2 regions of the Listeria sp. LM90SB2 genome follow, and region 2 is predicted to be linked to the other one. Evidence: a T-box and tRNA genes for the amino acid it is inferred to sense, from the RefSeq annotation. Region 2 holds a T-box; the other holds one or more tRNA genes.
What was found. A T-box is a leader RNA that pairs with one kind of tRNA and senses whether it is charged. The one in region 2 lies ahead of thrS (threonine--tRNA ligase), so its partner is inferred to be a tRNA-Thr.
Positions count from the first base shown of each region.

Region 1: it has a tRNA-Thr gene. The T-box ahead of thrS (threonine--tRNA ligase) is inferred to sense a tRNA for this amino acid. The anticodon was not compared.

Region 1 is NZ_CP046449.1:2,643,581-2,659,491, reverse strand. It holds gene GL301_RS13160 (energy-coupling factor transporter transmembrane component T family protein) at 1-716, shown strand, start outside; gene truA (tRNA pseudouridine(38-40) synthase TruA) at 722-1,468, shown strand; gene rplM (50S ribosomal protein L13) at 1,663-2,100, shown strand; gene rpsI (30S ribosomal protein S9) at 2,122-2,514, shown strand; gene GL301_RS13140 (DUF4969 domain-containing protein) at 2,655-3,524, opposite strand; gene GL301_RS13135 (hypothetical protein) at 3,645-3,971, shown strand; gene GL301_RS13130 (MerR family transcriptional regulator) at 4,093-4,515, shown strand; gene GL301_RS13125 (aldo/keto reductase) at 4,537-5,388, shown strand; gene GL301_RS13120 (GW domain-containing glycosaminoglycan-binding protein) at 5,429-6,955, opposite strand; gene GL301_RS13115 (Mrp/NBP35 family ATP-binding protein) at 7,224-8,252, shown strand; rRNA gene GL301_RS13110 (16S ribosomal RNA) at 8,536-10,085, shown strand; tRNA gene GL301_RS13105 (tRNA-Ile) at 10,215-10,288, shown strand; tRNA gene GL301_RS13100 (tRNA-Ala) at 10,335-10,410, shown strand; rRNA gene GL301_RS13095 (23S ribosomal RNA) at 10,583-13,514, shown strand; rRNA gene rrf (5S ribosomal RNA) at 13,593-13,708, shown strand; tRNA gene GL301_RS13085 (tRNA-Asn) at 13,719-13,794, shown strand; tRNA gene GL301_RS13080 (tRNA-Thr) at 13,819-13,891, shown strand; gene brtA (bile-regulated transcriptional regulator BrtA) at 14,044-14,931, shown strand; gene mdrT (cholic acid efflux MFS transporter MdrT) at 15,032-15,911, shown strand, end outside.
Region 2 is NZ_CP046449.1:1,591,611-1,607,521, reverse strand. It holds gene pfkA (6-phosphofructokinase) at 1-626, shown strand, start outside; gene pyk (pyruvate kinase) at 909-2,666, shown strand; gene GL301_RS07960 (FxsA family protein) at 2,785-3,162, shown strand; gene GL301_RS07955 (DUF441 domain-containing protein) at 3,319-3,780, shown strand; gene citZ (citrate synthase) at 3,817-4,938, shown strand; gene icd (NADP-dependent isocitrate dehydrogenase) at 4,958-6,220, shown strand; gene polA (DNA polymerase I) at 6,385-9,012, shown strand; gene mutM (DNA-formamidopyrimidine glycosylase) at 9,036-9,857, shown strand; gene coaE (dephospho-CoA kinase) at 9,874-10,476, shown strand; gene nrdR (transcriptional regulator NrdR) at 10,554-11,018, shown strand; gene GL301_RS07920 (replication initiation and membrane attachment family protein) at 11,024-12,400, shown strand; gene dnaI (primosomal protein DnaI) at 12,410-13,333, shown strand; T-box leader at 13,384-13,614, shown strand; gene thrS (threonine--tRNA ligase) at 13,683-15,605, shown strand; gene yihA (ribosome biogenesis GTP-binding protein YihA/YsxC) at 15,713-15,911, shown strand, end outside.

The DNA of each region.
Region 1 (15,911 bases), 1.1 Mb from region 2:
CTGTTATGGCGTTTATCGCGATTGTCTTTTTAGCGAACAATTGGCTGACCTATGCGCTTATGTTTGCGTATGTTTTGTATTTAGTCTTAACTTCGAAAGTGCCATTTTTATTTTTTATTAAAGGGTTACAACCGATTTTCTGGCTTATTTTAATTACGCTATTACTTCAAGTCTTTTTTACAAAAGGCGGGACAGTTTTAGTCGATTTAGGACTTTTACAAATAACGACACTCGGACTGACAAATGGAGCGATGATGTTTTGTCGCTTTGTTCTCATTATTTTTATGACAACACTTTTAACATTAACGACAAGCCCGATTGAACTAACAGACGGACTGGAGAAAATTTTAGCGCCGTTTCGTTTAGTACATTTACCAGTACATGAACTTGCTTTGATGCTGAGTATTTCTTTGCGCTTTATTCCAACATTGATGGATGAAACGGAGAAAATTTTAAAAGCGCAAAAAGCTCGTGGCGTTGAATTTACGAGTGGAAAATGGAGTGATCGGATTAAAGCGATTATTCCGTTGCTCGTGCCACTTTTTATTAGTGCGTTTAAACGTGCGGAAGATTTAGCGATTGCAATGGAAGCACGCGGTTATCGTGGTGGTAAAGGGAGAACGAGATTCCGTTTACTACGCTGGCGATTCGCCGATACTTTCTTGTTAATTTCTTTAGCGGTATTAAGTGGATTATTATTTTGGTTGCGGAGTTGAAATGAATGACAAGATATAAAGCAATAATTTCTTATGATGGTAGCGGGTTTTATGGCTATCAGGTGCAGCCGAATACACGGACGGTCCAAGCGGAAATTGAAAAAGCATTGACAAAAATGCATAAAGGCAAAACTGTGCGGATTACAGCATCAGGAAGAACAGATACTGGTGTTCATGCGAAAGGTCAGGTTATTCATTTTGATTCGGAACTTGATATCACTGCCGAAAAATTTCAAAAAGCTTTGCAAGTCATGACTCCGTTTGATATTAGCTTTTTAACCGTGGAAGAAGTACCGGATGATTTCCACGCTAGATTTGGCACAGTTGGAAAAGAATATCGTTATGTGGTAAAGCGGACGAAAATTTTTGATCCTTTTAGTCGGAATTTTGCGCTACATTATCCATATGAACTGGACATTTCAAAAATGAAATTGGCAAGTAAACGCCTGATTGGCGAGCATGATTTTACTAGCTTCTGTTCGGCGAGAACGGAGCGCGATTCTAAAGTCCGGACGCTTTATAGTATTGATTTTTATGAAGAGGACGACGAGACGTTAGTGATTGCTTTTCAAGGGAATGGCTTTTTATATAATATGGTGCGAATTTTGACGGGAACTTTGCTCGATGCAGGGCAAGGTCGAATCTCTCCGGATGATATTAGTGAGGCTTTATTAGCACGTGACCGGCAAAAATTAATTAGTAAAACTGCGCCGCCACAAGGGTTATATTTATGGCGAGTGGACTATGAATAAAAATTGGATGTTTTTTTGCAGAACGCATTGACTTTTTGCTCCAAAAACTGTATTATGGACTATGGTATTGTTTGCCCCACAATAAGCCCCGGAAGGTTGTTGTGTTTAAACAATAAAAATATAGAATAGCATTTCGGGAATTAGGAACAGTTTTCGGGAGCTAATTTGTTTCAATTTATTTAGGAGGGTAATTCATGCGTACAACTTATATGGCGAAACCCGGCGAAGTAGAACGTAAATGGTACGTTATCGACGCTACTGGTGTTTCTTTAGGACGTTTATCCAGTGAAGTTGCTTCAATTCTTCGCGGAAAAAACAAACCACAATTTACTCCACATATCGACACTGGAGACTTTGTAATCATCATCAACGCTGGTAAGATTGGTCTTACTGGTAAAAAAGCTACTGACAAAATTTACTACCGTCACTCTCAATATCCAGGCGGTTTGAAATCTCGTACTGCAGGCGAAATGCGTACAAACAATCCTGAGAAATTATTAGAACTATCTATCAAAGGTATGCTTCCAAAAAATTCTCTTGGACGTCAATTATTCAAAAAATTACACGTATATGGTGGATCTGAGCACGAACACGCAGCTCAACAACCAGAAGTATACGAATTACGCGGTTAATTAATAAAGGAGGAATACTAAGTGGCTCAAGTACAATATTACGGAACTGGTCGTCGTAAAAGCTCTGTAGCTCGCGTACGTTTAGTACCAGGCGACGGCAAAATCGTTATTAACAATAGAGACTGGGAAGATTACATCCCATTCGCAGCTCTTCGTGAAGTTATCAAACAACCTTTAGTAGCTACAGAAACTTTAGGTAACTATGATGTACTAGTAAACGTTCACGGTGGTGGTTACACTGGTCAAGCCGGTGCTATCCGTCATGGTGTAGCTCGTGCACTATTACAAGTGGCTCCTGAGTACCGCCCAGCACTTAAATCTGCTGGCCTACTTACTCGTGACCCACGTATGAAAGAACGTAAAAAATACGGACTTAAAGGCGCGCGTCGTGCACCTCAGTTCTCAAAACGTTAATATGTCGTTTCAAAGCACCAGCTTTTGCTGGTGCTTTTTTTGTTTAGTTGAGTTAAATAAAAAACAAAAAAGCCCTTAAGGACTTTTTTGTAATAGTATATTTTTAATTAAAAGTTGTATAACTTAAAGGTTTTTTCTAGTCACATTGCTTGTGTAACATAAACCGCAATAACATAACCTTCATCGTTTAACATATAATCTACTGTATATGTTTTATTTATAGATGGAGATTCATAAACAAAGGATTCATCAGAAACAGTTTGTATAAGAGTGGCATCGGATTCCATATAACCTCTTGCTAATTCTGTTAAATGATTTTTATCTAAATCTTTTCGAATTGTACTTTCATCGCCTAATTGTATAAGCACTTGAAAAATTTCATCGTTTTCTACTGTAGAATAGAGTACATCAAGTTCTTCATCTTTATAAAATGCATCTCCCTCTTTTGTTAAAGTATCTTTGCTGGCTAAAGTGCCATATACAGTATCATCGGAAGGCGTGTTTTCATCAGTCGTTGCAGCTTTTGCAGCGGCTTCTTCTTCTTCTTGTTTTGCTTTTTCCTCCGCTTCTTTACGTTCCTTTTCAGCTTTCGCGGCTTCTTCTTTTTGTATTGTCTCTTGTTTTGCCATGTTGTCGTTATATGCTTTTGAATTGTTATTAATAATTACACTATATTCCTCGTCTTCATAGTTTTTCCTAACTGCTATAAGTTTTGCATAGACTCTTGCTTCGGAATCGCTGTTTATAATTTTGGTAAAAGTAAATCTTCCATCACTATCTTGTTTAACTGTTGCGCCATCAATGGATAATTTGGCTTTAGGATCCACTGTTCCTTCTATAAGCGCTTTCCCATTTTCATCAGTCGTTACAGTAGTTTGGTCAATAGTTAATTCAATTTCTTTCTTTTCTTTCTTCCCACTTTCTTCATTGTTTTCAGAACTCCCACATGCTACTGTCAAAAAACTGAAAAACATTAAAATACTTACCAACAATAAACCTCTTTTTTTCATCTTCTCCGGCTCCTTTTGTGATTAGATATAAATATACAGAACAGCTATTATAACATGAATAACCTTGCTTTTTTTAAAATGTGCCATATATGATCATTTGTTAATTCAATCATTTTTATTTTGTGCGCATTACTTTCCATAACAGCATGCTCAAACACCGAAAACCAAACACAAGCCACCGAAGCTACCGGCGCAATAGAACAAGTAGAAACGGATGCAATTCTAATTAATAATTTCAAAGAAAAAAAGGATAAGTATAATCCGGAAACCGCAATACGCTTTGACATCGTAGATAAATATTACGACGAAACGGGAAATAAAATAACCGACCTAAACAAAAACGATGACGTAAAAATCATTTTAACTAACGACTTCCAAATCCAAGAAACCAATCCAGCCCAAATAGACCCAAAATACATACAAAAAATCATCCTGCTAAACAAATAAAACTCTCTCGCCCACAGAGAGTTTTTTCTTTTCTCAAAAAAATAAACTCAAATTCCTTGCCTTGGTGTGAACTCCAGGGTTTATAATTCTATATGTAAAGAACGAAACGAGGTGATGGAGGATGAATATCAAACAAGCGGCTGATATGTTTGGTTTAACAGTAGATACGTTGCGTTATTATGAGCGGGTCGGTGTTATTCCGCCAGTCCATCGTAACGAAAGTGGTTACCGGGACTATAAAACGAGTGACTTGAACTGGGTTTATCTCGTGAAGAATTTACGGAATGCGGGATTATCGGTAGAATCGTTAATTGAGTTTGCGACACTTGCGCAGCTCAGAGAGACGCAAAATGTCGAAGCGGCGCAAAAACAAGTACTGGTTGACCAACTAAAAGAATTAGACGAAAAATTAGCCGAGATGAAGAAGGTCAGAGAACTACTCGTGTACAAAATCGATTCGTACGATAGTCACATTGCGCAGTTTAAAGCTGGCGAATTAAATGCAGATAATGTAGAAAAATTATGGAAACGGGACAAATTTTAAAGATAAGAGGAGGATTTTCAAATGAAAACAGTGAAATTAAACAATGGTGTAGAAGTACCTATTTTAGGATTTGGGACATATCAAATTACAGATGCTGCTGAAGCGGAACAAGCAGTAAAAGATGCGATTAAAACGGGCTATCGTCACATTGATACGGCGCAAAGTTATATGAATGAAGAAGCTGTAGGTCGCGGAATTGCGGCATCCGGCGTCGATCGCAAAGAACTATTCATTACGACAAAAATATGGGTGGAAAATGTAAGTTATAAAGGTGTTATGAGCTCATTTGACCGGTCGTTAAAACGTTTAGGGTTGGATTACATTGATTTGCTGCTAATTCATCAACCTTTCAACGATGTATACGGGGCATGGATAGCGATGGAGGAATTACAAGCATCAGGAAAAATTAGAGCAATTGGCGTATCGAATTTTAGCCCGGATCGCGTAATTGACCTAGCTGCGTTCAATGAAGTAACTCCGCAAGTCAACCAAATTGAAGTTAATCCTTTCCAACAACAGGCAGCGAATCTAGCTGTTTTAAGAAAAGAAGGGGTTACAATAGAAGCATGGGCACCGTTTGCGGAAGGGAAAAATGATATTTTTAATAACCCAGTTTTAACGAAAATTGGTGCGAAATATGGAAAATCGGCCGCTCAAGTAATTTTGCGTTGGCTAGTAGAGCAAGATATTATCGTCTTAGCTAAATCTGTAAAACCAGAAAGAATGGCGCAAAATCTGGCTATATTTGATTTTGAATTGACGGAGGCAGATAAGGGAGAAATTGCCAGCCTAGATCAAGGGGAAAGCCAGTTCTTCTCACATGCGGATCCAGAAATGGTGAAATGGATGGCTAGTCGCAAACTGAATGTATAAACGAAAAAAGGTTCTGCGTAAATGCAGAACCTTTTTTTATTTAACTATTGATGTCGATAGCTTTAATCCATCCTAGTGAATTTTGTCTGTCTTTAAGATGCAACCAATCTTCACCAAGAATGGTTGCTGTTTTATCCACTGCTAATAATTTTCCATAATAGAAGCCCACTGCTTTTGGGTTAGTACTTGTTGATTCTACAGGTTTGTTATAAAGTTTTGCTGTTGGGTCTTTCACGTAAGCGACTTGTTTTACTGGTTCTTCTTTAGCGGGAGTATAAAATACATTTAAGTCTTTTTCGCTAGCCCATCCAACAAGTTTTCCATCTACTTTAAACTGATACCAAAGTGTATTTCCGGCTTTAGCTCGAGTCACTAGTTCTAGTTTTTCGTTATCATAATCTGCAAGTGGTGCTAATTTTTCTGCGTTTTTTGTGTTGAATGGTGCAGTCCATACGTTATCAGTTGCAGATTTACTTACTAGAGCATAGCCATCGTAAGAAGTTTGTTCTGTGATGCGATCATAAAGGCGATCATTCAATTTATCTGCGCGAACCCAGCCGATTACTTTCTCGCCTTCTGAAATTCGGAACCAAGCATAGCCGCCGCGAGTGATTTTTTTATCTACTTCAAGGGCTTTTCTATCGTATTTTGCGATAGTTCCATTATCGAATTGTTTTTCAGGGCTTGGTAGACGATATACATGTGCGCTTAAATCATCTACATATTTGGTTAAATGAACATTTTCATCTTCTTTTTGATGATAGCTGATTTTTAAGGCATTACTATTTATCCAACCAATATCTTTGTTGTTCTCGCGAATAAAGTACCATAGACCTTTTTCTGTTTTAGCTTCCCAGGAAATTTCTAAGTTACGCCCTAAGTAATTTTCGAGGGTCCCGATTTTATTAGCATTTTCTGTATTGTACGGTGCCGACCAAATAACCTCTTGTTCTTTATTTTCAGCTACTGTTCCAATTGCTGCTAAGGATTGATTAGACTCGATTTTATCGTAAATGACATCGTATTTATCTAAGTTGTAACGTTCAATAATTGCTACTAGTTTAGAAACGTAATCTGGATCAGTCGCATAACCACCGTCTTTAATAGCTTGCAGTGCTTTGCGGTAGTTCGTTTCACCGACAGCGTCTTGATAGCGCGCATTTTCAGTAATCAAAGCTGTGTGGTCTTCAATGGATTCTTTCCAACTAGGGTAAACGCGGAAATTAGCGGTGGTTGAGCCGGATGCTTCCATTGTCCCCATGGAGACAGACTTACCTTTATACGTTCCTTTAATTCCGAATAAGTTATTAGAGTTCTGGCTTAGACCACTTTCACCCCAATTTGATTCTAAAATTGCTTGAGCGAGCGTTACACTTGTAAGCAATTTACCATCGCGATATCCATCCTGAGCCGCTGGTAAAATTTCATCAATGAAAGCTTGTTGTGAAGTAGTCAGATTAACTTGAGCTGTTCTGCTACCTCCTGTTTCTGCTCCAACATTTATGGAAACTACCAAAAATGCCACAATTAGCAGAATTATCCCTGGTTTTATAAACTTTCTATCCAAATTTCAATGCACTCCTTTTTATATATCTGCAACTATATTATCAAAAAATGCCAAAAAATTTCTATTACATTTCTATGACGAAAAACAATAACTACGCCAAACCTATTGGGACGTAAGGACTAAAGCTGGAAATGTTAAATATGTAAAATTTGTGAAATTTTCTTCAACAAACTTTTGTACCGAAAAGACAAGCAATATGTGAAATAATAAAACGGTCATGCTATAATAATCAGTATGTCAGCGCATTCATTTTTGGAGGTTTTTATATATGTTAAACGAACAACAAATTACTAGATTGCTATATAGATTGCAAGATCCTGTTTTAGAGGCAAGCTTAGAAGAAACAGAAGGTGTTTTAGAAGTGCAAGTGCTTGAAGAAACAGCAAACATCAAAATCGCATTAGCTGATCCAGCAGTAGAAACGGATCATTTTGTTCATAATATAGAAGAACTTCTCACCCAATTCGGCGTAAATGAAATAAATATTGAGCTAGAATACCTACCCGCAGCAGTTATTGACCGCATTTTCCAAGCAAGAGATAACATACTCTCAGAAGCTAGTGAAACGAAATTCTTAGCAATAGCGAGTGGTAAAGGTGGCGTCGGGAAATCAACTGTCTCTGCGAATCTTGCAATCGCCTTAGCACAACAAGGCAAAAAAGTAGGATTATTAGACGCGGATATATATGGATTCAGTATTCCTGTACTGCTAGGAACAACCGAATCCCCCCGCAAAGAAAATGGCCAAATCATCCCAGTCGAAACACACGGCATTCAAATGATTTCTATGGATTTTTTTGTGGAACAAGGAGAACCAGTTATCTGGCGCGGACCAATGCTAGGGAAAATGATTAAAATGTTTTTAGAAGAAGTAAGATGGGGAAAACTAGACTATTTACTTATCGATTTACCACCTGGAACTGGAGATGTTGCGCTAGATATCCATACGCTTATCCCGAAATGCAATGAACTTATTGTTACAACACCACATTATGCAGCCGCGTCAGTCGCATCTCGAGCAGGATATATGGCAGCAAAAAACAATCACAAAATCATCGGTGTAATCGAAAATATGTCTTATCTTACTTTAGCTGATGGACAAGTATTAAAAGTATTCGGACAAGGCGGCGGCGAAAAAGTTGCTGCAGACTTAGAAACACAACTTTTAATTCAACTGCCAATAGAACAACCAGAACCAAATGGAAATGGCTATGTATCAGCCCTTTTCAACTCTTCAAGCACTTCAGGAAAAGCATATAAAACCCTAGCAGAGAAAATAATTCCATATTTATCATAAAAACTTTGTAAAAAGTATTGACGAAAGGCAAAAATCTTGGTATATTTATAAACGTTGCTGATGCGGACAAAACGCTTTCGCAACAAAAGAAACTGACCTTTGAAAACTGAACAAAAAAGAAGACGAAAAGCAATGAGACGTAAAGTCTCACTGGTAATCGCAGGGCAGAAAACAGAAAGCTGTTTTCAACAAAACAAACTAGTAATTTAATTGCTAGCGAAGTCAATTTGACGCAAGGAATCTTATTCACGGTGTTGAATAAGTATTCAAATTCAATTTATATTTTAAAGAGAGTTTGATCCTGGCTCAGGACGAACGCTGGCGGCGTGCCTAATACATGCAAGTCGAACGAACGGAGGAAGAGCTTGCTCTTCCAAAGTTAGTGGCGGACGGGTGAGTAACACGTGGGCAACCTGCCTGTAAGTTTGGGATAACTCCGGGAAACCGGGGCTAATACCGAATGATAAAGTGTGGCGCATGCCATGCTTTTGAAAGATGGTTTCGGCTATCGCTTACAGATGGGCCCGCGGTGCATTAGCTAGTTGGTAGGGTAATGGCCTACCAAGGCAACGATGCATAGCCGACCTGAGAGGGTGATCGGCCACACTGGGACTGAGACACGGCCCAGACTCCTACGGGAGGCAGCAGTAGGGAATCTTCCGCAATGGACGAAAGTCTGACGGAGCAACGCCGCGTGTATGAAGAAGGTTTTCGGATCGTAAAGTACTGTTGTTAGAGAAGAACAAGGATAAGAGTAACTGCTTGTCCCTTGACGGTATCTAACCAGAAAGCCACGGCTAACTACGTGCCAGCAGCCGCGGTAATACGTAGGTGGCAAGCGTTGTCCGGATTTATTGGGCGTAAAGCGCGCGCAGGCGGTCTTTTAAGTCTGATGTGAAAGCCCCCGGCTTAACCGGGGAGGGTCATTGGAAACTGGAAGACTGGAGTGCAGAAGAGGAGAGTGGAATTCCACGTGTAGCGGTGAAATGCGTAGATATGTGGAGGAACACCAGTGGCGAAGGCGACTCTCTGGTCTGTAACTGACGCTGAGGCGCGAAAGCGTGGGGAGCAAACAGGATTAGATACCCTGGTAGTCCACGCCGTAAACGATGAGTGCTAAGTGTTAGGGGGTTTCCGCCCCTTAGTGCTGCAGCTAACGCATTAAGCACTCCGCCTGGGGAGTACGACCGCAAGGTTGAAACTCAAAGGAATTGACGGGGGCCCGCACAAGCGGTGGAGCATGTGGTTTAATTCGAAGCAACGCGAAGAACCTTACCAGGTCTTGACATCCTTTGACCACTCTGGAGACAGAGCTTTCCCTTCGGGGACAAAGTGACAGGTGGTGCATGGTTGTCGTCAGCTCGTGTCGTGAGATGTTGGGTTAAGTCCCGCAACGAGCGCAACCCTTGATTTTAGTTGCCAGCATTTAGTTGGGCACTCTAAAGTGACTGCCGGTGCAAGCCGGAGGAAGGTGGGGATGACGTCAAATCATCATGCCCCTTATGACCTGGGCTACACACGTGCTACAATGGATAGTACAAAGGGTCGCGAAGCCGCGAGGTGGAGCTAATCCCATAAAACTATTCTCAGTTCGGATTGTAGGCTGCAACTCGCCTACATGAAGCCGGAATCGCTAGTAATCGTGGATCAGCATGCCACGGTGAATACGTTCCCGGGCCTTGTACACACCGCCCGTCACACCACGAGAGTTTGTAACACCCGAAGTCGGTAGGGTAACCTTTATGGAGCCAGCCGCCGAAGGTGGGACAGATAATTGGGGTGAAGTCGTAACAAGGTAGCCGTATCGGAAGGTGCGGCTGGATCACCTCCTTTCTAAGGAAAAGGAAACCTGTGAGTTTTCGTTCTTCTCTATTTGTTCAGTTTTGAGAGGTTACTCTCTTTTATGTCAGATAAAGTATGCAAGGCACTATGCTTGAAGCATCGCGCCACTACATTTTTGACGGGCCTATAGCTCAGCTGGTTAGAGCGCACGCCTGATAAGCGTGAGGTCGATGGTTCGAGTCCATTTAGGCCCACTTTTTCTTTCTGACATAAGAAATACAAATAATCATACCCTTTTACGGGGCCTTAGCTCAGCTGGGAGAGCGCCTGCTTTGCACGCAGGAGGTCAGCGGTTCGATCCCGCTAGGCTCCACCAAAATTGTTCTTTGAAAACTAGATAAGAAAGTTAGTAAAGTTAGCATAGATAAGTAATTATCTATGACACAAGTAACCGAGAATCATCTGAAAGTGAATCTTTCATCTGATTGGAAGTATCATCGCTGATACGGAAAATCAGAAAAACAACCTTTACTTCGTAGAAGTAAATTGGTTAAGTTAGAAAGGGCGCACGGTGGATGCCTTGGCACTAGGAGCCGAAGAAGGACGGGACTAACACCGATATGCTTTGGGGAGCTGTACGTAAGCGTTGATCCAGAGATTTCCGAATGGGGGAACCCACTATCTTTAGTCGGATAGTATCCTTACGTGAATACATAGCGTGAGGAAGGCAGACCCAGGGAACTGAAACATCTAAGTACCTGGAGGAAGAGAAAGAAAAATCGATTTCCTGAGTAGCGGCGAGCGAAACGGAAAGAGCCCAAACCAAGAAGCTTGCTTCTTGGGGTTGTAGGACACTCTATACGGAGTTACAAAAGAAAGTTATAAATGAAGCGGTCTGGAAAGGCCCGCCAAAGACGGTAACAGCCCGGTAGTTGAAATGGCTTTCCCTCCAGAGTGGATCCTGAGTACGGCGGAACACGTGAAATTCCGTCGGAATCCGGGAGGACCATCTCCCAAGGCTAAATACTCCCTAGTGACCGATAGTGAACCAGTACCGTGAGGGAAAGGTGAAAAGCACCCCGGAAGGGGAGTGAAACAGTTCCTGAAACCGTGTGCCTACAAGTAGTTAGAGCCCGTTAATGGGTGATAGCGTGCCTTTTGTAGAATGAACCGGCGAGTTACGATTTGTTGCAAGGTTAAGCGGAAAAAGCGGAGCCGTAGCGAAAGCGAGTCTGAATAGGGCGCATAAGTAACAGGTCGTAGACCCGAAACCAGGTGATCTACCCATGTCCAGGATGAAGGTAAGGTAATACTTACTGGAGGTCCGAACCCACGCACGTTGAAAAGTGCGGGGATGAGGTGTGGGTAGCGGAGAAATTCCAATCGAACTTGGAGATAGCTGGTTCTCTCCGAAATAGCTTTAGGGCTAGCCTCGAGGTAAAGAGTCATGGAGGTAGAGCACTGTTTGGACTAGGGGCCCTTCTCGGGTTACCGAATTCAGATAAACTCCGAATGCCATGTACTTATACTCGGGAGTCAGACTGCGAGTGATAAGATCCGTAGTCGAAAGGGAAACAGCCCAGACCACCAGTTAAGGTCCCCAAATATATGTTAAGTGGAAAAGGATGTGGGGTTGCTTAGACAACCAGGATGTTGGCTTAGAAGCAGCCACCATTGAAAGAGTGCGTAATAGCTCACTGGTCGAGTGACCCCGCGCCGAAAATGTACCGGGGCTAAACATATTACCGAAACTGTGGATGAACCTCTTTAGAGGTTCGTGGTAGGAGAGCGTTCTAAGGGCGGTGAAGTCAGACCGGAAGGACTGGTGGAGCGCTTAGAAGTGAGAATGCCGGTATGAGTAGCGAAAGAAGGGTGAGAATCCCTTCCACCGAATATCTAAGGTTTCCTGAGGAAGGCTCGTCCGCTCAGGGTTAGTCGGGACCTAAGCCGAGGCCGATAGGCGTAGGCGATGGACAACAGGTAGAGATTCCTGTACCAGTGCTAATTGTTTAACCGATGGGGTGACACAGAAGGATAGGGAATCGCACGAATGGAAATGTGCGTCCAAGCAGTGAGTGTGAGAAGTAGGCAAATCCGCTTCTCGCGAAGCATGAGCTGTGATGGGGAAGGAAATTAAGTACGGAAGTTCCTGATTTCACGCTGTCAAGAAAAGCCTCTAGGAAGAGTAGTACTGCCCGTACCGCAAACCGACACAGGTAGATGAGGAGAGAATCCTAAGGTGAGCGAGAGAACTCTCGTTAAGGAACTCGGCAAAATGACCCCGTAACTTCGGGAGAAGGGGTGCTCTATTAGGGTGCAAGCCCGAGAGAGCCGCAGTGAATAGGCCCAGGCGACTGTTTAGCAAAAACACAGGTCTCTGCAAAACCGTAAGGTGACGTATAGGGGCTGACGCCTGCCCGGTGCTGGAAGGTTAAGAGGAGTGCTTAGCTTCGGCGAAGGTACGAATTGAAGCCCCAGTAAACGGCGGCCGTAACTATAACGGTCCTAAGGTAGCGAAATTCCTTGTCGGGTAAGTTCCGACCCGCACGAAAGGCGCAACGATCTGGGCACTGTCTCAACGAGAGACTCGGTGAAATTATAGTACCTGTGAAGATGCAGGTTACCCGCGACAGGACGGAAAGACCCCGTGGAGCTTTACTGCAACCTGATATGGAATGTTTGTACCGCTTGTACAGGATAGGTAGGAGCCGAAGAGACGTGTGCGCTAGCATACGAGGAGGCAATGGTGGGATACTACCCTGGCTGTATGACCATTCTAACCCGCCACGCTTAGCGCGTGGGGAGACAGTGTCAGGTGGGCAGTTTGACTGGGGCGGTCGCCTCCTAAAGAGTAACGGAGGCGCCCAAAGGTTCCCTCAGAATGGATGGAAATCATTCGCAGAGTGTAAAGGCACAAGGGAGCTTGACTGCGAGACTGACAAGTCGAGCAGGGACGAAAGTCGGGCTTAGTGATCCGGTGGTTCCGCATGGAAGGGCCATCGCTCAACGGATAAAAGCTACCCCGGGGATAACAGGCTTATCTCCCCCAAGAGTCCACATCGACGGGGAGGTTTGGCACCTCGATGTCGGCTCGTCGCATCCTGGGGCTGTAGTCGGTCCCAAGGGTTGGGCTGTTCGCCCATTAAAGCGGCACGCGAGCTGGGTTCAGAACGTCGTGAGACAGTTCGGTCCCTATCCGTCGCGGGCGCAGGAAATTTGAGAGGAGCTGTCCTTAGTACGAGAGGACCGGGATGGACACACCGCTGGTGTACCAGTTGTTCCGCCAGGAGCATCGCTGGGTAGCTATGTGTGGCAGGGATAAACGCTGAAAGCATCTAAGCGTGAAGCCCCCCTCAAGATGAGATTTCCCATTTCTTCGGAAAGTAAGATCCCTGAAAGATGATCAGGTAGATAGGTTTGGAGTGGAAGTGTAGCGATACATGGAGCGGACAAATACTAATCGATCGAGGACTTAACCAAAAAATGAAACGAAGTTACCTAACTGAACCCTTTCTTCTCTAGTTTTGAGAGAGCAATCTTTCAACAACTTAAATATTGTCTGGTAGTTATGGCGAGAAGGTCACACCCGTTCCCATCCCGAACACGGTAGTTAAGCTTCTCTGCGCCAATGGTAGTTGGGGGCTTCCCCCTGCGAGAGTAGGTCGCTGCCGGGCAATTTATTATTCCACAGTAGCTCAGTTGGTAGAGCAATCGGCTGTTAACCGATCGGTCGCAGGTTCGAGTCCTGCCTGTGGAGCCATTTTTTTATTTGAAAGGCTTTGCTGCCGCTTTAGCTCAGTTGGTAGAGCACTTCCATGGTAAGGAAGGGGTCGTCGGTTCAAATCCGACAAGTGGCTTAAATAATATATGGATAATTTGTATGTTTCGCTAGTATGCGAGGCTTTTTTTATTGTTTAAAAGAATAATGATATTTATTATGGATATCTTGAATAGGTAGTATAAATCGATTATACTATGGGTATAATAACAGAACGGGTGGGGTGTTTTTTTGAAGGAGAAGAAGCAGCGGATTATTAAGTCGGCTAAAGAGGTGTTTCAAAAACAAGGGTATTTGAAGACGTCTGTACAAGATATGGTTGATGCAGCTGGGATTTCTAAAGGGACTTTTTATAATTATTTTACTTCGAAAGAGGAACTGGCAATTGTGATTTTTAAGCAGGAGTATTCTGTATTGCATCAGCGTTTGGAGTATACGATGGGGCTAGATGGGACGAAGAAGGATAATTTTACGGAGTGCTTGAAAATTATTATTCATTTTTATACGGAAAATGGGGAGATCTTGAATATTACGTTTTCTCAGACGATGATTGATGATGATTTTAATGCGTTCTTGCAGAATGTGCGACTTAAGAATATGGAATGGGTTAAAAATCAGTTGTTAGAGGTTTATGGGAAGGAAACGGAGCCTTATATAAATGATATTACGATGTTGCTTAGCGGGATGGCGGCAATGTATGTCTTTGCTAGTGGTAGCAAGAATGTTGATTCAGGATTGATTGAGCGGGCTATTCCTTATGTGGTGAGAAGGCTTGATGCACTTGTGAAGGATATTTTGGAGAGCGGAGAGATTGTGTTTACGGAAGCGGACACAGAAAATCTGGTGCCGGATCAAACTATGATTAGAAAGAAAAGACTAGCTAAACTGCGGGGCGCGCTGGAGGAGTTAAATGTCGGGATTGAAAATGCGGATATTGATGACTCGGATAAATGGCAGTATAAGGAATCCATGAACGCGCTTGTTGGGGAGATTAACAATAATGAGGCGCCTAGAGATTTCATGGTTCAAGGAACATTGTTGTATCTTAAACAACATGTACCAGCAAGTTTGACCAAAGAGGTAAATAAATTAGAAGCTTGTGTGAACGGGCTTTTATAATAATTAGACTGACCAGTCACTTTTTGTTGACTTGTTGGTCTTTTTTTATTATACTTCTATTATTCATCTGGAAATTTCCACATGGGAAGGGGTATTAATTTTGAATAGTACAGCAGTAGAACGGCCCGTTGATGTTAACGGGAAATCTTATAGTAGAAGTTTATTAGTAGTTACAATGATTATTGGGGCGTTTGTGGCGATCTTGAATCAGACGTTACTAGCGACGGCACTGCCGATGATTATGGATGATTTGCATATTACAGCAGCAACAGGGCAATGGTTGACGACGGCTTTCTTGCTAACAAATGGGATTATGATTCCGATTACGGCACTTTTAATTGAAAAAATTAGTTCAAAAACTTTATTTATTACAGCGATGACTGTATTTACAATTGGTACCATTATTGCGTCAGTGGCGGGTTCTTTCCCGGTACTACTTACTGGTCGTATCGTTCAAGCAGCTGGTGCGGGGATTATGATGCCGTTGCTTCAAACAATCTTCTTGCTGATTTTCCCTCGTGAAAAACGTGGGGCAGCGATGGGGCTGATGGGACTTGTTATTGCGTTTGCTCCAGCAATTGGGCCAACTTTGTCTGGTTGGATTGTGGATTCATATGATTGGCGCGTATTATTCCTTATTTTAATTCCAATCGCGGTTATCGATATAATTCTAGCGTTCTTTGGAATGAAAAAAGTAGTAAAATTAACTGATACAAAAATCGATTTTCTTTCCATTGTAATGTCTTCAATTGGTTTTGGTTCACTCCTTTATGGATTTAGTTCAGCAGGTAATGATGGTTGGGGAGATGCAACGGTTATCACGATGTTGATTGTTGGTGTCGTTGTTATTGCATTATTTGTTTGGCGCCAACTAGTTATTGATAATCCAATGCTTGAACTACATGTGTTTAAATATCCAGTATTTTCATTGTCTGTTATTCTTGGTTCGATTGTAACGATGGCAATGATTGGTGCGGAAA
Region 2 (15,911 bases):
TTACAAAACGTGGATTCCCAACTATTGGTATCCCAGGAACTATTGATAATGATATTTCTGGAACTGATTTTACTATTGGTTTTGATACAGCGTTAAACACTGTTCTTGATGCACTTGATAAAATCCGTGATACAGCTACAAGTCATGAACGTACTTTCATTATTGAAGTTATGGGTCGTGACGCTGGTGATATCGCTCTTTGGTCTGGACTTGCTGGTGGTGCTGAAGCTATCATCGTTCCAGAAGAAAGTTTTAATATGGATGATGTCGTGGATCGTTTGAACAAAGGTCGCGAACGTGGTAAAAAACATAGTATTATCGTCGTTGCTGAGGGCGTAATGTCCGGTAATGAATTCGCTAAACAATTAGCTGAATATGGCGATTATCATGCACGTGTAACTGTTCTTGGACACGTTCAACGTGGTGGTAGCCCAACTGCATTTGACCGTGTACTTGCAAGCCGTCTTGGTGCACGTTCAGTAGAATTATTGTTAGAAAACCGCGGAGGATTAGCTGTTGGAATCCGTGAAAATAGAATTGTCGAAAATGACATTAGTGAAATTTTGAAAGAAAAACACACACTTGATCAAAAATTATTTGATCTAGCATCTATTTTGTCGATTTAAAACGGCTGAAGAGCTGGCTGCCATGACAAAGCATGGTAGCCTTTCTTTGTGAAAAATTTTAGTAACGTATTAAAAATAAACTTTGAGGGTAAAGAAATGCAAATCGTTCATTAAGCATGCTGTAACAATCTGGAAAACGTTTTCTTGTTATCGTTACCATGCAGGTTGATTGCAATTTTATTCACAAACTTACTTGTTTTACAAGGTTGTTACTGGTAAAATGTGAAAGATATGTTTATAATAAATACGAATGAATAGCTAAGTTCTAGGAGGAGTAATAACATGAAAAAAACGAAAATTGTTTGTACAATTGGTCCTGCAAGTGAGTCAGTTGACACATTAGTTCAGTTGATCGAAGCAGGAATGAACGTTGCACGTCTTAATTTCTCTCACGGAGATTTTGAAGAGCACGGTGCGCGTATTGTAAATATCCGCGAAGCATCGAAAAAAACTGGTAAACAAGTGGCTATCTTACTTGATACAAAAGGTCCAGAAATCCGTACAAACGACATGGTCGGCGGAAAATTAGAATTCCAAACAGGTGATGTTGTACGTGTTTCTATGACTCCTGTTGAAGGAACAAAAGAAAAATTCTCCGTGACTTACGGCGAACTTTACGATGATGTAGAAATTGGTTCTTCCATTTTACTTGATGACGGCTTAATCGGTCTTGAAGTAATCGAAAAAGACGAAGCTAATCGCGAACTAGTAACAAAAGTACTTAACCCAGGTGTACTTAAAAATAAAAAAGGTGTTAACGTACCAAACGTTTCTATCAACCTACCAGGAATCACAGAAAAAGATGCTGCTGATATCCGCTTTGGTTTAGAACAAGGTATTGATTTTATCGCTGCATCTTTCGTACGTCGTGCTACAGATGTTCTTGAAATCACTAAAATTCTAGAAGAGCACAATGCAACTCACGTACAAATCATTCCTAAAATCGAAAACCAAGAAGGCGTTGATAATATCGACGAAATCTTACAAGTATCTCAAGGCCTAATGGTTGCTCGTGGGGACCTTGGTGTTGAAATTCCAGCTGAAGAAGTTCCGATTGTACAAAAAGAACTTATCAGAAAATGTAATAAACTTGGTAAACCTGTTATTACTGCAACACAAATGCTTGATTCCATGCAACGTAACCCACGTCCAACTCGCGCTGAAGCAAGTGACGTAGCGAATGCGATTTTTGATGGAACAGATGCAATTATGTTGTCCGGTGAAACAGCTGCTGGGGATTATCCAGTAGAAGCAGTTAAAATGATGGCGAAAATCGCTGTTCGTACAGAAGAAGTACTAGTTGCTCAAGATAAATTTGCACTTAAACTTCACGAAAATACGGATATGACAGAAGCTATCGGTCAAGCAGTTGGCCATACTGCGAAAAACCTAAATGTACAAACTATTGTTGCTGCGACTCAAAGTGGTCACACAGCGCGTATGATCTCTAAATACCGTCCTAAATCTCATATCGTTGCTGTAACATTCAACGAGCATGTATACCGCGGTTTAGCACTTTCATGGGGTGTTTATCCTCGCCTAGCTACTCCAGTTAGCAACACAGATGAAATGTTCGACCTTGCAGTGAAAGAATCTCTTGCTTCTGGCGTTGCAAAACAAGGCGACTTAATTATCATCACTGCTGGTGTTCCAGTTACTGAAAGTGGAACAACAAACGTAATGAAAATCCAATTAATTGGTGAAAAAGTTGTTAAAGGCCAAGGTATTGGCAGCAAATCTGTTATCGGTAAAGCAATCGTTGCTAAATCCAATGCAGAAGCACTTGAAAAAGCAGAAGAAGGCGGAATCTTAATCGTTAAAACAACGGATAAAGAAATGCTACCTGCATTCGAGAAAAGTGCAGCAGTTGTTGTGGAAGAAGGCGGCTTGACTAGCCACGCAGCAGTTGTAGGAATCAACCTAGGCATTCCTGTCATCGTTGGCGCTAAAGATGCAACATCTCTTGTAAAAGACGGTGAAATCATTACTGTTGATTCTCGTCAAGGTGTTGTATATAACGGCAAAACAGCAACACATTAATAGTTAACTTTCTAAAAGCGTCCCGCATGCGGGACGCTTTTTTTATGCGCACGCCTGTATTGTTTTTCGATTACGCCAAAATAGGTTATAATAGAGAGTAAGTATTGGAGTTGATTTTATGAGAAAATTTATTCTTTATTGGGCTTTATATGGCTTAATAGAATTGATTATGTACGTTTGGTTATTCCAAGTAATTGGCTTTTGGCCACTTCTTTTTATTCAGGCAGCTTCAAGTGCCTTTGGTGTTTTTATTTTCAAACGGCTTGGTGGCAACCTTTTCCGAAATTTACGAGATGGCCGCACTGTAGCCCCGTATTTGTTGGATAGTCTGTGCTTTTTTATCGCCGGGTTTTTATTAATTATTCCAGGTGTTATAACAACTATACTTGGACTACTCATTTTTATTCCATTTTCCCGCAAACTATTAAAACCAAAATTAACAAAATGGCTTGGAAATCAAAAGAAACATACGCAATATTATTATTTTGATATGTAATTAAAACCTCTATGGGAAAAACTTTCTATAGAGGTTTCATTGAAAAAAGGGCAATTCATTTTCCTTATGGCATTTTAGTATTACTATAAGGTATGTTTATGATATAATAATTGTTATCTCGCTTCCTAGATGCGTGATATTGAAAGGTGACTTAATATGTTTACGGAAAGTATGTTGTTTTTACTTCTTTTTTTACTTCTCGGACTTATAGCAAAAAATAATTCGCTTATCATTGCTGTAGCTGTCGTTATTTTGTTGAAGTTATTTCACGTCGATGGCAAAGCAATGGAAATGATTCAAGCAAAAGGGATAAATTGGGGTGTAACGATTATTACGGTTGCTATCTTAATTCCAATCGCAACTGGTCAAATCGGTTTTAAAGATTTAATTGATTCTTTCAAATCGGCAGCTGGCTGGATTGGCCTTGGTGCAGGAATTGCCGTTTCTATCTTAGCGAAAAAAGGTGTAGGCTATATGGCCGTTGATCCACAAGTGACTGTCTCACTAGTATTCGGGACCATTTTAGCAGTGGTGCTTTTTAGAGGGATTGCTGCTGGACCAGTAATTGCAGCTGGTATTGCGTACATGGCAATGCAGTTAGTTGCATTCATAAAATAAGTACATACGTAAAAAAGGATAAAAGGAGGAAATGAAATGACGTTATCTAAAGGCTTAGAAAATGTATATGTTGCTGAAACTTCCATTAGCTCTATCATTGATGATATGTTAACTTATGTTGGCTATGGTATTGACGATTTAATGGAAAATAACGCTTCTTTTGAAGAAGTGATTTACTTATTATGGCATTTACGTTTGCCGAATAAAGATGAATTTAAAAAATTTAAACGAGAAATCCAAGAAAATATGGCAGTGTCTGAAACAATCATTACGAGCTTAAGAATGCAAAATCACCAAAAATTACATCCGATGAGTGTTTTAAGAACTACAGTTTCTATGCTCGGTGTATTTGATACAGAAGCTGAATTAGACGACGGGGAAGCAGTTTACCGTAAAGGTTTGCGACTTCAAGCAAAAATGCCAACCATTGTTGCCGCTTTTTCCAGAATTCGTCGCGGACTCGATCCAATTCCACCGAGAGAAGATTTAAATATGGCAGCAAATTTCCTATATATGATTACAGGAGAAGAAGCAGATGCATTATCAGTAGAAGCAATGAATAAAGCGCTCGTACTGCACGCTGATCACGAATTTAATGCTTCTACTTTTACAGCGCGAGTTTGTGTGGCAACGCTTTCGGATGTTTATTCCGGCGTAACAGCTGCAATCGGTGCGCTGAAAGGCCCGCTTCATGGTGGTGCCAATGAACGCGTATTTGATATGTTAGAAGAAATTGACCAAGCTGGTGATGTGCGTAATTACATTCAAGAAAAAATTGATACGAAGCAAAAGATTATGGGATTTGGTCACCGTGTTTATCGCGGCGGAGATCCTCGTGCGCAACATTTGCGTGAAATGTCCAGAAAGTTAACTGCTGAAAAAGGCGAAGAGAAATGGTTTGATATTTCGCTGCAAGTAGAAGAATCTGTTTGGGAATTGAAACACTTAAAACCGAATGTCGATTTCTATTCAGCCTCCGTTTATCATGCGCTTGGTATTGACCGCGACTTGTTTACGCTTGTGTTTTCTGTAAGTCGTGTATCTGGTTGGTTAGCACACATTTTCGAGCAATATCGTGATAATCGTCTTATTCGTCCGCGTGCTATTTACGTTGGACCTGAAAATAGAAGTTATTTACCTGTAGAAGAACGAATTTAATCGAGGAGGAACAAACTTTATGAGTCAAAAAATTCAAGTAGAAAACGGTGTGCTCAAAACACCAAACAATCCAGTCATTCCTTTTATTGAAGGGGACGGAACTGGTCCAGACATCTGGGCAGCTGCAAAACGCGTTTTAGATGCCGCAGTAAAAAAAGCTTACAATGGCGAAAAAGAAATTGCTTGGAAAGAAGTACTAGCTGGTGAAAAAGCATTTAAACAAACAGGAGAATGGTTACCACAAGCGACTTTAGATACAATTGATGAATATTTGATTGCTATTAAAGGACCGCTTACTACTCCAATCGGTGGAGGCATTCGTTCGTTAAACGTTGCCCTGCGCCAAGAGTTAGATTTATATGTTTGTTTACGTCCAGTTCGTTATTTCAAAGGCGTTCCTTCACCGGTGAAACGTCCGGAAGACACAGATATGGTCATTTTCCGTGAGAATACAGAAGATATATATGCAGGGATTGAATTTAAAGAAGGCAGCGAAGAATCAAAAAAACTAATCGACTTCTTAAAATCTGAGTTTGGCGTTGACAAAATTCGTTTCCCGGAAACTTCTGGTATTGGTATTAAGCCAATTTCCAAAGAGGGAACAGAGCGTTTAGTGCGTTCGGCGATTGAATATGCAATTAAAGAAGGTCGTAAATCATTAACGCTTGTACACAAAGGGAATATCATGAAGTTCACAGAAGGAGCTTTCAAAAATTGGGGCTATGATTTATGTGAACGCGAATATGGTGATAAAGTATTTACTTGGAATGAGTATGATCGCATTAAAGAAGCTGAAGGAACAGAAGTTGCTGACGCGAAACAAAAAGAAGCGCTTGCTGCTGGGAAAATTTTAGTCAAAGATTCGATTGCGGATATTTTCTTGCAACAAATCTTAACTCGCCCGGCTGAATTTGATGTAGTTGCTACAATGAACTTGAATGGAGATTACATTTCTGATGCACTTGCTGCTCAAGTAGGCGGAATCGGTATTGCTCCAGGAGCAAACATTAACTACTTAACTGGCCATGCAATTTTCGAAGCGACGCATGGTACTGCACCGAAATATGCAGGTCTTGATAAAGTGAATCCTTCATCAGTTATTTTATCTGGGACACTTCTTCTTGAACATATTGGTTGGGGTGAAGCGGCTGCATTAATTAATCAGTCAATGGAAAAAACAATCGCTGCGAAAACCGTAACTTATGATTTTGCTCGATTAATGGATGGTGCGACAGAAGTTAAATGTTCGGAATTTGCAGATGAATTAATAAAAAATTTCTAAAACAATCCATTTTAACTTCTAAAACTAGTCTGTATTTTTATTTTTAACCATAAATATACGTTTTTAAAACAAACCATTTAATCCCATTCGGATAAGTGGTTTGTTTTTATGTTCCTATGGTAAAATAGACACAAGTGAATGACAATATCGAGGAGGATATCCCTGTGAATAAATTAGTATTAATTGATGGAAATAGTATTGCGAATCGCGCCTTTTATGCTTTACCGCTTTTAAATAATGATAAAGGTGTTTACACAAATGCGGTGTATGGTTTCGCAATGATGTTGATGAATGTACTCGAAAAAGAAAAACCTAGCCATGTGCTCGTTGCATTTGATGCTGGAAAAACAACTTTCAGGCATACAACATTTAAAGGTTATAAAGGCGGACGTCAAAAAACCCCAAGTGAGTTATCTGAACAGTTTCCATTCATCCGAGAACTTTTAACGGCGTATGATATCCCGCAATATGAACTTGCCAATTACGAGGCAGATGATATTATCGGAACATTGACGAAAAAAGCAGAAGCAGATGGAATGGAAGTAGCAATCATTACCGGAGACCGGGACTTAACGCAATTAGCTTCTGGAAAAACAACGGTTTATATTACTAAAAAAGGCATAGCCGATATGGAAACCAACACACCAGAAACACTAAAAGAAAAATACAATCTGACTCCTCAACAAATCATTGATATGAAGGGTTTAATGGGTGATTCCTCCGATAATATTCCTGGTATTCCAGGCGTTGGTGAAAAAACTGCCTTAAAACTCTTACATGAATTTGGTGGAACGGTGGAAAGTGTGTTAGAGCATGCCGAGGAAATTTCCGGTAAAAAACTAAAAGAAAAAGTACTGGAAAATAAAGAATTAGCTATTTTAAGTAAAGAGTTAGCTACAATCAATGTGGATTCACCGATTGAATGCACGGTCGAAAGCACGAAATACGACGGCTATCAAACAGAAAAAGTTATCCCTTTATTAAAAGAAATGAATTTTACAACACTTTTGAAAAATATCGAGGGAGATACACCAGAAGAAACGAAAGAACTAAAAGAGTTGTCTTTTGAAATCGTAACAGAATTAAAAGAAAAACATTTTGGTGGGAAAACCGCGCTTTATGTGGAGCTAGAAAACGATAATTACCATACAGCTAATTTCATTGGATTAACAGTACATTCTAGCCAAGGGACGTATTTCTTTACAAAAGAAACAGCCGAAAGTAGTGAGGTATTCCGCAAATGGGTAGAAAGTGATCAAACAAAAGTAGTGTACGATGCGAAGAAAACAATGGTTGCAATGAACCGCATTGGTTTGGCCATTTCTGGTATCACCTTTGATATCATGTTAGCATCTTACTTGCTAAATCCATCTGATTCGATTGATGACTTTACAAGTGTTGCAATACGACATGATTACACAGAAGTAGAAACAGATGAAGCAGTCTACGGAAAAGGTGCTAAACGTAGCACTCCTGAAGAAAGCATTGTTGCGGCACACTTAGCTAGAAAAGCAGTGGCTATTGCTGACTTAGAGAAAAGACTAGTTGATGATTTAGAAGAAAATGAACAACTAGCTTTGATGGAAGACCTTGAGCTACCTCTAACTTTTGTATTAGCAGAAATGGAAATGCAAGGGGTTAGTGTAGATACAGAACGTCTAGAGAATATGAAAGTGGAGCTAGCGGGTAGACTGAAAACATTGGAAGAGTCGATCCATTCTCTAGCCGGCGAAGAATTCAATATTAATTCACCGAAACAACTAGGTGTGATTTTATTTGAAAAGCTTGGTCTCCCAGCTGTCAAGAAAACAAAAACAGGTTATTCAACGGCTGCCGATGTACTGGAAAGTTTATCTGGTAAACACGCGATTATTGATGAAATTTTGTTATATCGTCAACTTGGTAAAATTCAGTCCACTTATATCGAAGGGCTGCTTAAAGTGACAGATAAAGAAACACATAAAGTACACACACGTTTCAACCAAACATTAACGCAAACAGGACGCTTAAGTTCAGTTGATCCGAACTTGCAAAATATCCCTATTCGTTTAGAAGAAGGACGGAAAATTAGACAAGTTTTCGTACCGAGTAAACCAGGTTGGAAAATGTTTTCAGCCGATTATTCTCAAGTAGAGCTGAGAGTCTTAGCACATATTTCGGAAGATGAAAATTTAATTTATGCATTTAAGCACGATTATGATATTCATACGAAAACGGCGATGGACGTGTTTCATGTTGAGCAAGACGAAGTGGATTCATTAATGCGTCGTCAGGCTAAAGCGGTAAACTTTGGTATTGTATATGGAATTAGTGATTATGGGCTTTCGCAAAACCTTGGTATTACGCGTAAAGAAGCAAAAGACTTTATTGATCGTTATTTTGTGAGCTATCCAGCTGTGAAAGAATATATGCAAGATATCGTTCGTTTTGCGAAAGAAAAAGGCTATGTAGAGACCATTTTACATCGTCGTCGGTATATTCCAGAGATTGTCAGTCGTAATTTTAATGTTCGCGGATTTGCAGAAAGAACGGCGATGAACACGCCTATTCAAGGTAGTGCCGCTGATATTATCAAAAAAGCGATGATTCTGATGAGCGAGCGTTTAGTATCTGAAAAATTAGAAGCAAAATTATTACTACAAGTACACGATGAATTAATCTTCGAGGCGCCTGAAGCTGAAATCGCTAAATTAGAAGAAATTGTCCCAGATGTTATGGAAAATGCAGTAGAGCTTTCTGTACCGCTAAAAGTAGATAGCGCATTTGGTGACACTTGGTACGACGCGAAATAAATAGAGAAACGGGGAGTTTATATATGCCAGAAATGCCGGAAGTAGAAAATGTCCGCGCAACTTTACAAGAATTAGTCCCAGGTAAAAAAATAGATCAAGTAATTGTTCGTGTTCCAAAAATGATTGTATCAACACCACCCGATGAGTTTGTGCATATGCTTGTCGGGCAAGAAATAGAGGGTGTACGCCGTCGTGGTAAATTCTTACTTTTTGACTTAACCAACTGTACGATTTTATCGCATTTACGAATGGAAGGTAAATTTCGGTTAATGGATGAAAAGGAAGAGGTTAGCAAGCATACGCATATTATTTTTCATTTTGAAGATCACACGGAATTGCGTTTTTTAGATGTGCGAAAATTTGGCACGATGGAAGTAACAAATAAATACGGTGAGGGTGAAACGCGGTCGATTAAAAAGCTTGGCCCAGAACCGCTGACGCAAGCCTTTACATTAACGGATTTTGCGACTGGTGTAAAAAAAACAAGCCGCGCCATCAAAACGGCTTTACTTGATCAAAAGTTAGTAGCCGGAGTAGGAAATATTTATGCGGATGAAATTTGTTTTGAAGCAAAAGTGCGCCCGGAAAGAGCAGCTAACTCACTTTCAGACAAAGAAATCAAACGTATTTTTGAAGCGACGAAAAGTATTATGACTGAAGCTGTAGCACTTGGTGGCTCCACTGTCAGAACATATGTAAATTCGCAAGGGAAGCTTGGACAATATCAAGATAAATTAAAAGTATACGGCAAAACAGACGAACCGTGTGTTGTTTGTGGAACGCCAATTGAAAAAATTAAATTAAACGGACGCGGGACACATTTTTGCCCGAATTGCCAAAAATAGAAAGCGAGCTGAAATCATGGGGAAAACGATTGGATTAACAGGAAGTGTAGCAACAGGGAAATCAACAGTGAGTAACATGATTCAGCAAGCGGGTATTCCATTAGTAGATGCAGATATTGCTGCTAGAAAAGTAGTGGAGCGTGGCACAGAAGGACTAAAAGAAATCGTTGCTTATTTTGGGGAAGAAATTTTACTTGCAGATGGCACATTAAATCGAGCTAAATTAGGAGAAATTATTTTTAAAGATAAGGAAAAGCGTGAAAAGTTAAATGAAATTACGCATCCACGTGTGAAAGACTATATGTTGGAAGCGCGCGAACGTTTTTTTGAAGCAGGAGAGGAGCTTGTCTTTTTCGATATTCCGCTTTTGTTTGAAAGTCATTTAGAATCGTTGGTGGATAAAATAGTTGTTGTTTGGACCACCCCTGAAACAGAGTTAAAACGCCTGATGGAGCGAAATAATCTAACAAAAGAAGATGCATTAAGAAGAATTGAAAGCCAAATGGGAATCGATGAAAAGGCGAGAAAAGCTGATTTTGTCATCGATAATAATGAATCACTTGAAAAGACACAAAAACAAGTTCTTACATTTATCAAGCGTTTTGTAAAGAACAAATAGCCACCCTTACTTTCACATGGTATAATGAGGCATACAAATAAACAGATAGAGAAAGCTAGAGATAGGAGTGAGTTTTTGTGAGATGTCCTACTTGTCAATATAATGGTACACGTGTTGTAGACTCAAGACCGGCAGATGATGGCAATTCCATCCGAAGACGGCGTGAATGTGAAAAATGCGGATTTCGTTTTACTACTTTTGAAAAGGTAGAAGAGAGTCCTTTAATAGTTGTGAAAAAAGATGGAGCAAGAGAAGAATTCGCTCGTGAAAAAGTGCGACGCGGCTTAATAAGAGCATGTGAAAAACGACCAGTTAGCGCTGAACAAATTGAAGAAATTGTCAATGAGGTAGAACGTGAACTGCGAAATATTGGAGACAGTGAAATCGCGTCTGACTTAATTGGTGAAAAAGTGATGAATAAATTAGCGAATCTCGATGAAGTAGCCTACGTGCGCTTCGCTTCGGTGTATCGCCAATTTAAAGATATTAGTGTGTTTGTCGAAGAGTTAAAAGATTTAATGGAAAAAAATAAAGATAGGTGAGTAAATTGACGGAATTTTGGATGGAGCTTCAAGCGGTAGACAGCTATCAAGTAAAAGCAAGTGGAATCTTGACCGGCGCCGACAGAAAAATTATTACGATGTTATATCAACCGCTAATGGGGGCGGAATGTCTTGCTTTATATCAAACACTGTTCACAGAAGTCGAAGAAAACAGACTTTGGTCAGAAGCGCATTCGCACGTCCAACTTTTAAATATGCTTGATATTAGTTTGAAAGCGTTATTCGAGGCAAGGCTAAAATTAGAAGGCTTAGGTCTTTTAAAGAGTTATGTGAAGACCGAAAACGATCAACGCTTTTATATTTACGAAATCTTGCCACCGTTATCACCAGAAAAGTTTTTTTCGGATGGTCTATTAAATATTTATTTATATAGCAAAATTGGCAATGCGCAGTTTCAACGTTTGCGTCGTTTTTTCGCAGACGAGGCATTTGACACAGCTACATATAGCGAAATCACTCGTTCGTTTCAAGATGTTTTCGAACCGTTTAAAGGTGGTAGTAGTGCAGTTACGACTGAAACTAGTCAAAAGTTACTAGACAAAGTGACGCCAAAAGAAATTGAATTTGATGACGCGAGTTTTGACTTTAATTTGTTTTTGAGCTTGCTTTCACCGGGAATGATTGCTCGCGAAAAGATAACAAAAGAAGTACGCCAAACGATATTAAAACTTCACGGGATTTATCAAGTTTCTGAAAAAGATATGCCGAGTTATTTGTATCGTGCGCTTGATGCAAATGGTGAAATCGACATCGTTTATTTGCGTAAAATCGTTCGTGAAGGCTACACCATCGAACACGGTGCGCCGCCAAAACTGCAAATGAAGCAGGAAACGCCTGTCGATAAAGAACCAGAAGAATCGTTAAATGATGAAGAAGCGCTGCAAGTATATTTAGAGAGCATCACGCCTTTTCAACTTTTGGTAGACATTTCAGACGGGGCAGTTCCCGCTGAAACCGATTTGCGCGTTGTAGAAGAAGTCATGAACCAGCAAAATTTACCAGTTCCTGTGATGAATGTGCTGATTGAGTACGTGTTACTCCGGCTTGACCGGAAGCTTTCTAAAAATTACATGATGACGATTGCTGCTCACTGGAAACGAAAAAATGTAAAAACAGCAAAAGAAGCAATGGATCTAGCGTGGCAAGAGCACGAGAAATACAAACGACTTCAAGAAGAACCAGCCACACCAAAAACGAATAATTACAACCGAAATTATCAAAAAACAACGCGAAAAGAAATTTTGCCGGATTGGTTTGATAAGGAGCAAGTTGCTCCAGCCGAAAATAAAATGACAGATAAAGAAAAACAAACACTCGAAGAACAAGTTCGTGAAATTAAAGAACGACTAAATAAAAGGTAGGTGAAGAAGATGGATAACATCGAAAGAACATTAGGACAGCTTTTTGAAGGCCGCGACTTTGAAAAAGAATACCAAGGTTTAAAACAACAAGTTCTCCATTATCAACCAATTCAAGACTTTTTCAAAGAGCACAAAGAAGAGGTTACCGAGCAATTAGTTAATCAAAATTTGTCTAATTTATATGAATTTATGACGCAACACAAAAAATTCACGGAACAGGAAGAAACTATAATGCCTGGTTATGCACCAAAACTTGTTCTTAATGGGGAATTCATCACTGTCACCTACTATCCGACGAAAGAGAAAATAGAAGAAGATAAACGCCGTGCAGTTGAGCGAAGAATTCGTTCTCTTTATATGCCTAAGCAAGTAGTGGACGCGAACTTAGCGGACTTTTATACCGATGAAGAATCGCGTCAATTAGCGCTTGTGGAAGCATATCAATTTTTAAATAATTATCCTCCGAAAAGTGGGGAACGTGTGAAGGGCTTATTTATTCATGGTAGCTTTGGGACTGGGAAATCCTATTTGTTAGGGGCCCTTGCGAAAGAACTTGCTTTAAAAGGTATTTCAACTACACTTGTTTATTTACCCGAGTTCATGCGCGAAGTGAAACAGTCTATTTCTGACAATACAGTCGGTGAAAAAATTCAATTTGCGAAAGAAACAGAAGTATTGATGCTCGATGATATTGGCGCAGAATCGATGACCGCTTGGACGCGTGATGAAGTGTTGGGTGCGATTTTACAATTCCGGATGCAAGAGGAATTACCAACTTTCTTCTCATCAAATTACAACATGGATCAACTAGAAAATCATTTAATGTTTGCCCAAAATGGTACGGAAGAAAAACTAAAAGCTCGCCGAATCATGGAACGGGTGCGCTATTTGTCGAAAGAGGTTAACTTAGAAGGGAAAAATCGCCGTTTCTAAAAAGTACTTGCAAATATGTTTAATCGGGCTTATAATTTGAAGTAATATAAAACAAAGTGATGAAAAGGACAACCAATTTAACGGAAAATTTTAGAGAGGAAGGGCTAGCTGGGAACCTTCTATTGGAACTTAAATTTGGACCACCTTGGAACTTCTATTAGGAACGTGTTTAACTAGTAATAATAGACGGATCGCTCCGTTATAAGCGACAAGAGTGAAGTAGTTATTTTTAGCTATTTCTGAATCTTGGGTGGAACCACGAGCATAAACTCGTCCCTTGACAACAGGAGGGATGGGTTTTTTATTTTGCCCTCCTAACCACACTAAAAAAAGAAAAGGAGAGATTAGTATGAAAATCACATTTCCAGACGGTGCAGTAAAAGAATTCGAGCCAGGCGTTTCAACAGCAGATATTGCTGCTTCTATCAGCCCAGGGCTAAAAAAGAAAGCACTCGCAGGTAAATTAAACGGGGAGTTACTTGATTTAGTAACACCAATCCACGAAGACGGAGCAATCGAAATCGTAACACCAGACCATGAAGATGCGCTTGGTATTTTGCGTCACAGTACAGCTCATTTAATGGCTCAAGCATTGAAACGCCTTTATCCAGATGTGAAATTTGGTGTTGGCCCAGCGATTGAATCTGGTTTCTATTATGATATTGATACAGAGGCAGTTATTAGCGATGAATCTCTTGTTGAAATTGAAAAAGAAATGCAAAAAATTGTGCGTGAAAATGTTCCAATTGAGCGCGAAGTTGTTTCTCGCGAAGAAGCAATTAAACGTTTCAAAGCAATTGGAGATCAATATAAATTAGAACTTATCGAAGCAATCCCAGAAGATGAAACAGTGACAATTTATACACAAGGTGAATTTTTCGACCTTTGTCGCGGAGTCCATGTTCCTTCTACTGGTAAAATTCAAGTGTTCAAACTACTTAGCGTGGCTGGTGCATACTGGCGTGGCGATAGTAACAACAAAATGCTACAACGCATTTACGGCACAGCTTTCTTCGATAAAAATGGCTTAAAAGAATTTATCCAAATGCAAAAAGAAGCGAAAGAACGTGATCATCGTAAACTAGGTAAAGAACTAGATTTATTTGCAAATAGTATTGAAGTTGGTCAAGGTTTACCACTTTGGTTGCCAAAAGGTGCGACTATCCGACGCGTTATCGAACGATACATTGTGGATAAAGAAGAACGCCTTGGTTACAATCACGTTTACACTCCGATTATGGCTAATGTTGAGCTTTATAAAACAAGCGGCCACTGGGATCATTACCATGAAGACATGTTCCCAACAATGAAAATGGACAACGAAGAACTAGTTTTACGTCCAATGAACTGCCCGCATCACATGATGATTTATAAAAATGATATCCATAGTTACCGTGAACTACCAATCCGTATTGCCGAGCTTGGTATGATGCACCGTTATGAAATGAGTGGGGCGCTTTCAGGACTTCAACGTGTTCGTGGAATGACTTTAAATGATGCACACGTATTTGTTCGCCCTGACCAAATCAAAGATGAGTTCAAACGGGTTGTAGAGCTAATTTTAGAAGTATATAAAGACTTTGATATTAAAGATTACTCCTTCCGCCTAAGCTACCGTGATCCGAAAAATACTGAAAAATATTTTGACGATGATGCTATGTGGGAAAAAGCGCAAGCCATGCTTAAATCCGCCATGGACGAAATGGAAATGGATTACTTTGAAGCAGAAGGTGAAGCTGCATTTTACGGTCCAAAACTAGATGTTCAAGTGAAAACTGCAATAGGAAAAGAAGAAACACTTTCCACTGTACAACTTGACTTCTTACTTCCAGAACGCTTTGACTTAACTTACATTGGCGAAGATGGCGAAAAACATCGTCCAGTTGTCATTCACCGTGGAGTTGTATCGACAATGGAACGTTTTGTCGCATATCTAATCGAAGAATACAAAGGTGCTTTCCCAACTTGGTTAGCTCCAGTACAAATGGAACTTATTCCAGTTAATGCAGATGCACATTTAGATTATGCAAAAGGTGTACAAGATAAATTACAACGCGCTGGACTTCGTGCTGAAGTGGATGATCGTAATGAAAAATTAGGATATAAAATCCGTGAAGCACAAACAAAGAAAATTCCTTATGCCTTAGTATTAGGTGACCAAGAAGTAGAGGCTGGTTCTGTTAACGTTCGTCGTTACGGCTCTAAAGACTCTGAAACAATGGATTTAGATGCATTTATCGCACAAGTTGTTGCTGAAGTAAGCAAATATTAATCACGAAAATACTGTCTCTTAAAGGGGGCAGTATTTTTTCATGGTGCTTTTTTCCTCTTTTTCCGTTATACTAGTAAAAGATAATGAATAGAACAGGATGGAAAATTATGGATGTAAATAATGTAGAACTAATAATAAGCGCTGTTCGACCAGAGCAATATCCCGAGACAGACCTTCCAGAATATGCACTTGCAGGTCGATCAAACGTTGGAAAATCATCTTTTATTAATACGATGATTCGCCGCAAAAGTATGGCAAGAATTTCACAAAAACCAGGAAAAACACAAACACTAAATTTTTATAAAA